DNA from 4 places in the Neobacillus sp. BF23-41 genome. Region 1 is predicted to be linked to each of the others. Evidence: riboswitches for the same ligand, from Rfam matches in the RefSeq annotation. Region 1 holds a riboswitch; each other region holds the start of a gene.
What was found. Region 1 has a riboswitch for thiamine pyrophosphate ahead of thiC (phosphomethylpyrimidine synthase ThiC). Riboswitches for the same ligand answer to the same signal wherever they lie in the genome.
Positions count from the first base shown of each region.

Region 2: another riboswitch for thiamine pyrophosphate. It lies ahead of tenA (thiaminase II); the one in region 1 lies ahead of thiC (phosphomethylpyrimidine synthase ThiC).
Region 3: another riboswitch for thiamine pyrophosphate. It lies ahead of thiM (hydroxyethylthiazole kinase); the one in region 1 lies ahead of thiC (phosphomethylpyrimidine synthase ThiC).
Region 4: another riboswitch for thiamine pyrophosphate. It lies ahead of AB7942_RS28420 (thiamine phosphate synthase); the one in region 1 lies ahead of thiC (phosphomethylpyrimidine synthase ThiC).

Region 1 is NZ_JBGBPR010000007.1:151,614-154,925, forward strand. It holds gene thiC (phosphomethylpyrimidine synthase ThiC) at 1-879, opposite strand, end outside; TPP riboswitch at 1,022-1,136, opposite strand; gene AB7942_RS13410 (Ger(x)C family spore germination protein) at 1,310-2,518, opposite strand; gene AB7942_RS13415 (spore germination protein) at 2,515-3,312, opposite strand, start outside.
Region 2 is NZ_JBGBPR010000032.1:29,939-33,250, reverse strand. It holds gene AB7942_RS26755 (benzoate/H(+) symporter BenE family transporter) at 1-377, shown strand, start outside; TPP riboswitch at 888-991, shown strand; gene tenA (thiaminase II) at 1,103-1,789, shown strand; gene AB7942_RS26745 (ECF transporter S component) at 1,786-2,382, shown strand; gene AB7942_RS26740 (ABC transporter ATP-binding protein) at 2,360-3,312, shown strand, end outside.
Region 3 is NZ_JBGBPR010000011.1:84,972-88,283, forward strand. It holds gene thiD (bifunctional hydroxymethylpyrimidine kinase/phosphomethylpyrimidine kinase) at 1-189, opposite strand, end outside; gene thiM (hydroxyethylthiazole kinase) at 205-1,017, opposite strand; TPP riboswitch at 1,099-1,208, opposite strand; gene dcuS (DcuS/MalK family sensor histidine kinase) at 1,287-2,879, opposite strand; gene AB7942_RS17360 (response regulator) at 2,943-3,312, opposite strand, start outside.
Region 4 is NZ_JBGBPR010000042.1:15,669-18,980, forward strand. It holds gene AB7942_RS28410 (FbpB family small basic protein) at 93-218, opposite strand; gene AB7942_RS28415 (DUF1284 domain-containing protein) at 521-937, opposite strand; TPP riboswitch at 1,115-1,223, shown strand; gene AB7942_RS28420 (thiamine phosphate synthase) at 1,376-1,981, shown strand; gene thiO (glycine oxidase ThiO) at 1,965-3,095, shown strand; gene thiS (sulfur carrier protein ThiS) at 3,106-3,309, shown strand; gene AB7942_RS28435 (thiazole synthase) at 3,311-3,312, shown strand, end outside.

The DNA.
Region 1 (3,312 bases):
TGTGAAGTAATCAACACCTTGCTCCGCTTGTTCGATCAAGGTATCACGGTAAACCTCCCATGTAAGATCTTCAGCAACACCATTTACTTTTTCAAGTGCTTGATAAATGGGGACGGTGCCGACAGGAACAGCTGAGTTTCGAATAATCCATTCTCTTGTTTTATGAATGTTTTTACCTGTTGATAGATCCATAATATTATCAGCACCCCAGCGTGTCGCCCAAGTCATTTTTTCAACCTCTTGTTCGATGGATGATGAAACAGCAGAGTTACCAATATTCGCGTTAATTTTAACATGAAAATTACGTCCTATTATCATAGGTTCTGACTCTGGATGATTGATATTAGAAGGAATAATCGCTCGACCTTTTGCAACTTCTTCACGTACAAATTCAGGTTTCATATTTTCCCTTATTGCGATAAATTCCATTTCAGGAGTAATAATTCCCTTTTTTGCATAATGAAGCTGTGTGACATTTTTCCCTTTTATTGCACGTAATGGTTTGCGCTTCAAACCTGGAAACACGTTATGATTGGCACGAGGATCATTTTCTTCCTTATACCCATTATCTACAGGCTTAATTTCTCGACCTTCATATTCTTCAACATCTGATCGTTCATGAATCCATGTGCTTCGAATAGCAGGAAGACCTTTTGAAATGTCTACAGAATAATTTAGATCCGTATAAGGACCGCTTGTATCATACACGCGTACTGGAAGGTTTTCCTCTTCACCAAACGTACCTGTTGTCGGGCTTAACTCAATTTCACGCATTGGTACTTTAATATCGGATCTCGAACCTGTTACATATACTTTTTTACTTCCTGGAAAACTAGACATGATGGAAATGTTTTGTTCGTTTAATGAAGTCGTTGACATAATATATCTCTCCTTTTTTTGAATATAAAGGACGAGATAAAGAACATAACAAGTGGAAAAGCGTATAAAAGTACATCAAAAAGCCGGGCCCATAAATGGTTGGACCCGGCTAATATGTATGCAGAAGTATAGGTGCAGTAAAGTTTGTCAATTCTAACTTCCCCACGCTGGTATGATCCAGATCAGGTCCCAAGAGTCAAGAAACTTCATCGTGTTTCTTTCTCAGCCCAACTTATTGGGCACCCCTAGTTATTTATATTCAATTAAGTTACATTATATATGAGTATCGGTAAAAATGAAATACATAATATTATTTAAAGTGATATAGTCGTTTTAGATAGTATGTCTAGGATAGAGAGAAAGGTTAGATATCTTCTTGCTTGGGTTTTAAGAAGAATAATTCTTTTTTTGTACCCTAAAAAAAGAAGTCTTACTTGTGACCTGACGCTCCATAATCTTTCATTGTTATTTTTACGTTGTAGTAAATTGGAACCTCACTGAATGTTTGATCCCAATCTTTTTTGACTTTTTCCCATACTTTCGGATGCTCAATTCTTAAACGGTTTCCAAAGCCAGCAACGTCTACTCGATATTCCTTTTGCGTTTTTTTAATTGTATGAACAACCAATCGTTTTACTTCTTTTTCGGTGGATTCTTCTGCCCTTTTTAGAAATGTATTATCAAAAGAGTTACCTGAAACCACCCAATTCTCAGATAATCGCCCTTCTGATTCGATGTTTACATCAAAAGAGATATTGTTTCCCTTAACATGAGAGGTGATTTTACTTTTCATAGACTCAAGCTCATATACAATTAGCCCACTCGTCTGTTTATCAAAACTTTTCACCACACCGCCTTTCCCCTTGCCTGTTATCCATGTTATCCCCTCTAATTCCTCTTCATTTAAAAAACCACGCAGTTTTTTTGTCTTTCCTTTTATCACGGCAGCTCCTGCAAATTTCACTTCTCCATTAGCCGAGATCACATTTTGCAAAAGAAAACTGGATCCTGATTGTAGCTTACCGTCTAATTTAATAATCGAGATAGGAGGCAAAATTCTTGTCGTTCGATAGGCATTATCTACCATTCCAAACAGACGAAATGCTGGAACTTCTCCTGCTTTCTTTGATACTAGGGTATTGGTAGCTCTCCCTTTACTAATAAACATAAGGCAGCTTGGTCTAAAATCATTATCCCGAAGATATTGATCAAGTAATCGATCTAAACTATACGATCGTGCAAGTTTATCACCGATTACAATGACTTTCATGTGACTGGCATTAAAAGGAAGATCCGTTACTAATGATAATTCACGAACCTCTTGAAGGATGGAGTCTCCCGTTTCAGAAATATTAACATAAGATTGTTGTTGCGATCCCCCTTCTTTACTCATTGAACTTGCTAATTGTGAGGTAATAAGTTGATAAGTTGTAGTAATCTGATCTTTTTTGGAATAGCCTTCATCTTGTTCGTTTATCTTTTTCTCTATGGTTGACTTCTTCCCTATATCGAATGCCACCCCTACACCCAAGCTTAGCTCTTCAATTTCATGACTGCTCCAACAGCCTGTAAGAGAAAAGAGTAAAAGGACAGACAGCGAAACCAAGAGAAATCGTATATTGTTATGACTTAACTTCATTGTTTTCTTCCTTTCCATCTCGCGATAATAAGAAGGAGAAGTGGTAGTAAACCAAATAAAAACAATGCAAAATTGCTAATCATATCCCCAAGTTTAAATAGATCATTGATATTTTTGGGGGTGATGGAAATGACGAAAATAAGCGGAAGTAAACCAAACATAAATGAACTAATGTTCTTTTTCGAAAGTTGAGCCAGCCCTAAAGCACCTACGTAGTAGCTGATGGTAAAGGTAGTAAACATTTGCATAATCCAAACCACCAGCAACAAAGAATCAAACCGTTCAAAGATCAAACCGGTTACCTCAAAACTTCGTATCAAATCAAGTGTTGGCCATGTTCTCGTGACCACTTCATCGACGGATAACGCTCCGATCACCATCACAACGGTTATCCCATAAAAAATCAATGGAACGGAAATTCCAATTAGGACCATTTTTACTGCTTTGTTTGGCTGTTGCATAAACGCCATGATGACCAGCAGGACTTCTGGACCTGTAAATGCGAGAGTCGTCGCCTTTACTCCTTTTAGCACAGGGATGAATCCAGTCCCCAATACCGGGCGTAAATTATCGATCTCAAATATTTTTAGGCTCAAAAAGGCTACTAGCAAAAAAAGGAAAATCGTAATAGGTAATACAATTTCAAACAGACGGGCAATCGGGTTGATACCGCCTATGATCAGATAGAGACCTACCCACATAAATGGCATCATAATTGCCCAGATAGGGGTACCTTCCAGCAAAAAATACCTTATTACTTCCGCCATTGAACGGAGTTGAAACCCGGAAGTTAA
Region 2 (3,312 bases), on a different contig from region 1:
TTTTCGGGGGGCAAAGTGCGAATATTGCTGGCATGATGACCGCCATCTGTTCTAGTTCGGATGCAGGGGTAAAATCAAAGAGGTATATGGCAGCGGTGGTATCGGGGGTTTTGACATTATTGTTTGGAGTATTCGCTTGGAAAATTGTTCCGTTTATCCAATCGTTACCCCACGCGTTTGTGTCGATGCTAGCAGGATTTGCGTTAATCAGCGTCCTTCTTTCTAGTTTGCAGCTGGGTTTCTCCGAAAATAAATATCGCTTAAGTGCCCTATTTGCGTTCCTCATCGCGTTATCCAATGTATCATTTTTCCATATTAGTGCACCGGTATGGGGTCTGGTTGTTGGAGCGATTATTGCAAAGACGGTGGAAGCGTAATGTGCCTGTCACGCCCCGAAATTTGTCGTAGATTAATAGGTTGTTAGAGGGGAGAAGTGTTCGCGCACTTCTCCTTTTTTTGCCGCAATCTAATTTCACTATCGGAAGATTAGCCGCTGTTCATATTATGGGTATGGGCACATGTTCTAGTTCAGCGGCTAAACATGGTTCCTTTTTAAAAGAGTTATTTATTGAGGAGAGACTAGCTGTTGTGTTTTCGCAAATAAAAGCCTTACTTTCGCAGGATTACATAATTTCGAACTCTTATTATATATTTTACGAAACTTATTCCATAATTTTGGATTCTTACTACATATTTTACGAAACCTATTACATAATTTCGCGCACTTACTACATATTTTACAAGTCTTACGACATTTGCTGGATAATAATGGGAAATATCTTCGAGTTTCAGTGCATCTATAATCCATTTGGTCTATTTTTATAATTAAGATTTTAATTGATTGACAACATTAACCAGCGAGTGTAGAGTGAAGGTTAAATTAATAGGAAGACCACTAGGGGAGCCTTTTTATGGCTGAGACGAGAGTTATCTTGGACCCTTTGAACCTGATCTAGTTCATACTAGCGTAGGAAAGTGGAGTTCGTGTATGGATAGATATAATTATTCAGCCGCTCCATTTTTGGGGCGGTTTTTTCGTTTTTAACATTAAGTTGATCCCAATAGAGTCTTCCCATTAAAACCAATAAGGGGGCAAAATTTTATGAGTTTTTCAGCAGAATTAAGAAAAGAAGCAGATCCTATTTTCGAGGCGATTTTTGAACATCCTTTTGTGCAAGGGATAGCTAATGGGGAATTACAAAAGGAACAATTGATTCATTATGTTAAACAGGACTTTGAATATTTGAATTCGTTTATTCGCATCTATGGAATAGCGGTTTCCAAGTGTGAGAATCGTGAAGATATGGATATGTTTAATACGCAGATTTCTTTTATCTTAAACAGTGAAATCCATCCTCATAATAACTTTTGTCAAGTAGCAGGTGTTCCTTACGAGGTATTACATGGATATCCGTTATCTCCCTCGTCCCTTCATTACACGCGTCATATGCTTACCGTTGCGCACGAAGGTACATTAGGGGAAATTCTAGCTGTGCTATTACCATGTCCGTGGACGTATTGGGAAATTGGGAAAAAATTATTAACGGAGGTTAATCCAGATCCTTCTCATCCTTTTTATGATTGGATCAGTTTTTATGGAAATCGTACCGATTCGATTACCACGAAATTTTGTGCCCGTCTTGATGAGTGGGCAATGACAGCAACCGAGAGAGAGAAGGAGAAGATGAAGGAACATTTCTTAATCAGTTGTCAGCTGGAATATATGTTTTGGGATATGGCTTATAAACTCGAAGAATGGCCTGTGAAAATGGAGGTAGTGAAACGATGACTTGGAAGATGAAAGAAGTCGTTCTTGCTGTGATTCTAGCGGTCGCATGTGGAGTAATCTATTTAGGATGGTCGACGCTTTGGATTCCCATTTCAGCTCTTGTCGGGCCGGTGGGCGCAGGTTTTATGTTTGGAATTTGGGTGATTGCTAGTCCAATCGTAGCGTATATTATCCGAAAACCAGGAGCAGCGCTTATTGCAGAGGTTGCAGCGGCGGCAGTGGAGTTATTAACCGGAAGTCATTTTGGTTTGTCGGCCCTTTTAGTAGGTGTCTTTCAAGGGATTGGTGCGGAAATCGCATTCGCAATATTCGGATATAAACGTTACAACCTATTTACTTTAATGCTATCGGGGGCTTTTGCAGCGCTTGGAAGCATGATTTATAACTTAATTGCCAACGGTTTAGGTTATTACTCGAAGGAAGTATTTTTTACAACATTAGGAATTCATGTCATCAGCGGAATGATTCTCGGTGGATTGTTAGCGAAGGTCATTGTGGACGCACTCGCAAAGACAGGTGTGTTAGAACAATATGAACTGATGAAGGAAAAAAGGAAAAGGGAAAACGTCGATGGACATGTTTCTGGGATGTAAGGATCTTTCGATTCGCTTTTATAATCGCTCTGAAAAAATACTCAGTCAGATTACTTTATCCATCAATAACGGGGAGAAAGTATTAATACTTGGGCCTAGTGGGAGTGGGAAATCGACGTTGATTTCCGCTCTTGCAGGCATTATCCCGGAGCATATGGAGGCAGAGGTAAGTGGTGAGGTATTCCGCAGGAAAGAAGCCGGTGTGATGTTTCAAGATCCAGATTCGCAATTTTGCATGCTTCATGTCGATGAAGAAATTGCGTTCAGCCTCGAAAACCGATCGGTTCCGCGCAACCAAATGGACCAAATGATTTCTGAGTTAATGGATAAAGTAGGGCTGATGGTCGATAAAAAAACACCGATTGAAACTCTATCAGGTGGGATGAAACAACGATTGGCGTTAGCTTGTTTACTGGCATTAGAACCAGAAGTCATTTTCTTTGATGAACCAACAGCCCAGCTAGACCCTGCTGGCCGGAATGAGATATTTGTTTTATTGAATCAATTAGCCCAAAAGACAAACCATACGATGGTATTTGTCGAACATGTCCTAGACGGCTGCATCGAATGGATGGATCGAGTCATTATCCTAAATGAGAAAGGAAGTATTATCGGGGATGGGGAGCCAAAAGAAATGCTGCTGAATTTTAAAAATGAAATGAAAGAGGCGGGTATTTGGCGCCCTAAGTTGTTTCCTCACAAATGGGAGGAAGTTGTTCAAAATGACGCGCATCCTCTATCTATCAAACTTGTTAATCTGAAAAAAACCAAACCGATCAAGGATGGCGAGATTTTACTCCATACCGAAAATGTTGAAATTGGCTATCGGAAGAAGACCATTGTGAGCGACATTGATATAAAAATCCATAAAGGGGAATGGATTTCCATCGTCGGAGAAAATGGAAGTGGGAAAAGTACCTTCTTAAAAAG
Region 3 (3,312 bases), on a different contig from region 1:
TTCGATCTGTTTTACGACTGCCTCAGCTGTCATTGGATAGACAGCATGGACTCCTAAAGTATTTTGTGCCGTTACTGCAGTTAATGCCGACATCCCGAAAACATCTAATTCCTGAAATGTCTTTAAATCCGCTTGAATTCCTGCTCCACCGCCGCTATCAGAACCAGCGATTGTTAATGCTTTTTTCATTCAAATTACCTCCAGTTATCGATTAAACTTTTTAAAAGAAGCATGTGAAATGATATCATCGGTAGCAACTAAAGCTAATTGGTTTAAAAATTCGATTTGGAAACTTCCAGGTCCCATTTCAACTGTTTTTGCCGCTGCCTTCTCTGCTGCGATTCCATAATACGTTAAAGCAGCCACTGAAGCTTGAAGCAGGTCCTTCTCCACTCCTGCAAACGCTCCAATCACAGAGGTTAATAAACAGCCAGTGCCTGTCACCTTCGTTAAAATTGGATGTCCATTTGACACGACATAGGTTGTTTTCCCATCCGAAACGACATCCTCTTTTCCAGTGATGACGACAAGACCATTCAATTTTTGTGCTGAAGTAATAGCTAGTTCAATGATATTTCCTTTTGCATCCCCAGCATCGACGCCCTTAATTTCCCACTTTTCACCAACCACATTGGCAATTTCGGCTGCGTTTCCTCTAATCACAGAGACATTTACCTCGTTCATAATTCTTTGCGCGGTTTCGGTTCGATAGCGGGTAGCCCCTGCACCAACCGGGTCAAATATGACGGGAACACCGGATTCATTGGCCGCTTTTCCGGCAATAATCATCGAATCTACTGTCTGTGGGTTTAATGTTCCAATGTTCAATACTAATGAACTTGCAATCTTGGCCATATCTGCTACTTCCTCGGCTGCATATGCCATGACCGGTGAGGCACCAAGGGCAAGAAGCCCATTTGCCGTAAAATTCGTAACGACCACATTGGTAATATTATGTACCAGTGGGTTAACCTTTCTAACTTCTTCCAACGTTTCATACAAACTATTTTTTTCCATCTCAATTTCCCCGTTTCTTTTTTTAAAATAAAAAAACCAGATCCAATAATGGACCTGGTTAGTTAGTCAAAGAAATAATTAACATTCACTTGGCTACTTTCCTACGCTGGTATTACCCAGATCAGGTCCGAAGGGTTGAAAATTTCTCCATTTTCTCTCAGCCTGTTTACAGGGCACCCCTAGTAGATCTAATACTTTATTTAACTAACTACATAATATTCCTATGGCACTAGAATGTAAAGGAAAAAATATCAGTTAACATAACATTATTATTGTTTGCTTTTATAAGGGAAAGTAACAATAAATGTTGTCCCTTTATCTTTTTGGGAAAGAATTTCTATCTGTCCATTTAATTTTTCCAAGCTTCGCTGCACTAATGATAAACCGATTCCGCGGTTTTCACCCTTGGTAGAATATCCTTTGATAAATAATCGATTTCTTACATCCTCATCGATTCCTTTACCTGTATCATGAACCTCTAAGGCAAGGACATCATCGTAATAGTCAAACCTTAAGGTAACTTTTTTATTTGGACGGTCCGCAACAGCATCTAGTGCATTATCGATTAAATTCCCTAGGATCGTAACCACTTCATGCGTTATTTCCTGCTGTTGTGGTTCAGGTAGACTTCCTTCCCCATCAATGATTAATTCACAGCCATTTTCCCTAGCAAAGCTAAGTTTTCCTACAATAAAACCTGCTAAAACAGGATCTTTAAAACGACTAATAACAAATTCTACCTCAGTTTGTTGGTGATCGACAATTTTGGTAATGTATGACGAGACCATTTGATAGTCTTTTATATGAATTAAACCTGATATTACATGCAGTTTATTCATGAATTCATGTGATTGGGTTCTCAGTGCTTCCGCGTATAGCTTTACACCAGTTAATTGTTCAGCTAATTGCTTGATTTCGGTTTTTTCTCGGAAGGTAGCAATCGCACCGACAATCTTTCCTTTGACAACAACCGGAACCCGATTGGTTAAAATGGTAATATGATTGATTTCTTGTTCTTGGTCTAATTGAGATTCCCCTGTTTCTAGAACGGAAGATAGCATTGAATTTGGCATGTAGTCATCCACTTTTCTTCCTAAAAAGGACCCATGAATGCCAGCCTTTTGAAGAAGTCGGATCCCCTCATTATTTACGAGAGTGGTAAACGCATCCTGGTCAACTGCCAAAATTCCTTCCTTGGTGGATTGAAGCATCGCACTACGTTCCTCAAGCAATTTTGCCATCTCACTCGGCTCAAGTCCAAAAAGAATCGCTTTGATTTTTCTTGCTAGAAAAAGGGCTCCTAGAATCCCAACTAGAATTCCGACTCCTACACCGATCAAAATAATTTTCCTACTTTGTTCGATCGCCTGATTAACTTTTTCTAAAGAAATCCCAACCGCTACTGCTCCTATTTGTTTATTTTCTTGATCATACACTGGAACAAACGAGCGTAAAGACAATCCCAATGTCCCTTTGGCAATGGAAATATGCTCTTTCCCTTTTAAAACAGGTCCTTCATCTCCACCGACAAAATGCAGACCTAATAGGTTGCGGTTAGGATGTGATTTTCTTGTTCCATACATGTCCATTACGACGATAAATTCAACATGCGTTGATTGTTTAATATCATTCGCAAATGTTTGGATATCCTTCTCTGCTGTTTTATTTTTAAGCCCATTCATGACAATCGGAGAGCTTGCAACAATCCTCGCAATATCTGTTGCTTTCTCGGCTTGGTTTTTCTCTGTTTCCTGTGAAATTCTGTTGGTGATTAAAATCTCGGTTACTAACAATGCCATCACGACCACGATACAAACCAGCAGGGTTATCGTCGATTGTAAACGAAGTTTTGGTTTGGACAACCCTATTTTCCACCCCAACATGATTCCCCCTTTCTTACAGGCAATCTTTTCAAGGTATTTGCGTTAAACACCGTAACGGTTGATAGGTCTACCGACGCCCCCGTAATGGATATGAATCTTGACTTTTCCTTCTTTTTCTAAGTAATCAAGGTATCTTCGAGCCGTTACCCGAGCCATTCCTATGCTTTCCGCCACTTCTTCCGCAGAAACAGGTTCTTTTTCCTGCGAAATAAAATGGGTAATTTTTATTAACGTATTCATATTTAATCCCTTGGGTAAACTCTCTCTTTCGCTTTCTTCTTTGCTATCAATAAATAAAATTTGATCGAGCTCCTCCTGTAAAAGAGCTTTCTTTTCTCCTAATTTCACTCGATAGTTTTTATAATTATCAAGTGACTTTTTAATTCGATCAAAGGTAAACGGTTTTATGATG
Region 4 (3,312 bases), on a different contig from region 1:
TTTTTTGAAAAGTCTATTTTCGCAAGGAAGGCTAAAAATCCCCGAATCCATTAATGGATTCGGGGATATTATTTGATTTAATTTTGCTTATATCATTTTATTTCATGACGTTGTTCAATAAGTTTTTCAATTCTTTCTAATTCTTGTTTATTGTTAAGAAGTTCTTTTTTGTTTTCCTGTACTAATTTTTGAAATGACATGTTATTCGTTTTACGCATGATGTTCCTCCTGATGTATATGTTTCGTATTAGTAGATGATCAGAATAGAATAGTTTCAATTTTTATTTTTTGTTGGAATTTATTCTATATTAATATAATAATGTATTTTTAGACTTTTTTGATTATTAATTTTGAACATTTTGTGACAGATTATATTTCCATTAAAAGATAGTAGAGATTTTGGCTCTGTACTCCAAAAGTATTGTATATCCATAATTTGCAAATCATAGCGAATTGTTCTCGTATGGAATATGCTGTCTGCGATTCTTTCTTTCTACTGTCACGATACTATAGATGAAGTTTATTGAATTTTTCTTAAGCCCTTCCCAGCATGAATCTCTCGAATACCTTCCTCGCAAACCCCGTAAGAACGCCAAGAACAAGTTTCACAGACAACTTGAATATCGGCGGGGATGACATGTTTTAGGATATGGGACTCAATATCCTCCCATCTAAGAATTTGTCCGATTTTAAGGTTCATTTTGTCTAAAATAACGGCATCTCTTTCATAGATCTGGTCGTCTTGGCAATGGTATTCACCTGAATTAGGGAACTTTTCACACAACTGATCTGGTCCCTTTACAAGCTGAATCAACGTTTTTGGGTAGTTTCTCAAGGTTTGATGCAAAAGCGTCATATTTTCCACGTATTCTTGGGAATAGCCCATTCCCCGATAGCCTAGAAGGCAAAAAAGATGATGTCCTCGTAGCTTATACATTATTCTCCCCCAGTTTGTTTACTCCCTTTTTATATTAATAGTAAACTATGATTGTAATTCGGTTAACATCTATAAGTTTTATTCTACCATAAATAAGAAAAACATTTGACATTTCTACCTGAAGTGTTAACATTAGCCATGCAGGGAAATCATTACATGACAATTAAATAAATGACGCAATTCCGCTAGAGGTGCCTTTTTAAAAGGCTGAGATTGAAGTACTACTTCGGGACTCTATGAACCTGATCTGGGTAATACCAGCGTAGGGAAGTGGAAAACGGGATATTTGAAGAACGTATGTTTCTATTTCGAATTTTCGACCACTTTCTTACCTAAAGAAAGTGGTTTTTTGTTTTTTACTTTAAGCCTTCGATCTTCGGAATCTGCTTAAAAGGAGGGACGGGTATTTCAACTAGTATAAAAGATAAAGAGTTACATATTATCTCCAATGGAAATATGCCAATCGAACAGTTATGTGAAATTGTATGCGAAATTCATCCTTATATAACCGCGATTCATTTGCGGGAAAAACAAAAAACAGCACAGGAACTTTTCCAAGCCGTCCAACGGTTAACAAATGAAAACATCCCACTATCAAAGATTATCATTAATGACCGAGTCGATGTTGCCTGCGTTACCAGGGCTAGAGGAGTTCAATTAACCTTCCATAGTTTGGATGCAGCGCTTGTGAAAGAATATTTTCCTCAGCTTTTGCTCGGGAACTCCATCCACTCCTACGAGGAAGGACAACAAGCAAAAGAGAATGGTGCTGATTACGTGCTATATGGCCATGTCTTTCCTTCGCAATCAAAACCGGGTAAGACCCCAAAAGGACTAGAGGAATTAGCAAGGCTCACCCAATTAGACATCCCGGTAATAGCCATCGGCGGAATCACACCTGAAAATACGGGGCAGGTACTTCAAGCAGGGTCAAAAGGGATCGCAGTCATGTCAGGAGTTTTAGATGCTCACGATCCATTAGCAGCAGTTAAGGCTTACCTAAATGTATTAAATGGAGATGAACAAAGTGGAAAAATCATTTGATGTGGCCATTATTGGAGGAGGAATTATCGGGTCCTCGATTGCCTATCAGCTCGCAAAAAGGGGAAGAAAAGTCGTCATAATTGAGAAGGACCGAGTCGCTTGCCAAGCATCCAGTGCGGCTGCCGGAATGTTGGCAGCACAAGCAGAGCTGGAACAAGACGGTCCTTTATTCCAGCTAGCTTTAAAAAGTCAAGCGATGTTTTCAACGCTCGCAAGTGAGTTATTTGAATATACGGGAATTGATATTGAGTATGTGAATAAAGGAATGGTGAAAATTGCCGAAACCGAAGAAATAGCGCTCGAAGTTAAAAAACAGGTCACCTTCCAAAAAAAATGGGATCCAACCATTACCTGGCTCGATGCAACGGAAGTTCGTGTGCTGGAACCATCTCTTTCACCAAGTGTAGCTGGAGGGATGTATCTCCCTCATGATGGGCATGTACAACCAGCAAAGTTAACAAAAGCCTATGCAAAAGCCGCGGAACATTTTGGTGCCAAAATATATGAAGAGACGGAGGTTCTGTCTTTTGTCTATGAAAACGGTCAGGTTAAAGGGGTAACCACCAGCAACGGCGTTATCCATTGTGAACAGGTGGTTGTTGCCACTGGAGCTTGGGCGGCGAAATTAATGCAAGAATCAGGAATCGATATTCCTGTTTATCCTGTTAAAGGAGAATGCTTTTCGATTAGAACAGAAAGGCCGATGATCAACGCGACCATTTTCTCCGACAAACGCTGTTATTTAGTACCCAAACGAAATGGAGAAATTTATATAGGTGCGACTGTGATTGAAAATACCTTTGATACCAAGGTAACTCCTGAAGGGATTGCTACATTGATAGAAAGAGCGACTCAATTAGTTCCTCAGATTAAGGAGGCAGCATGGGAGCGAGTATGGGCTGGAGTCAGACCGCAGACAGGCGATGGAATCCCTTATATGGGCGAACATCCAAGCAGGCGTGGGTTGTTCATTGCAGCAGGCCATTTTCGAAATGGAATTTTATTAAGCCCGATGACAGGGAAACTAGTTGCGGACCTAGTGTCAGGTAGATTACTAGATCAGGAACTACTCTCTGCTTTTCACCTAGAACGGCACAAAGAAACGGTTAGTTAGGAGGAAAACCATGGAGGTAGTAGTAAATGGCGAGTGGATCCAATTACCCGAGAATATCGTATGTGTTTCAGATGTTCTCAAACACTATGACATCCAAGATAAGGTCGTTGTTGTGGAAGTAAACGGTGATATATTAACCAGGTTAGAGCACCAAAGTACGAGAATATCAGCTAAAGATCGAATCGAAATAGTCCATTTTGTAGGAGGCGGTTGACAT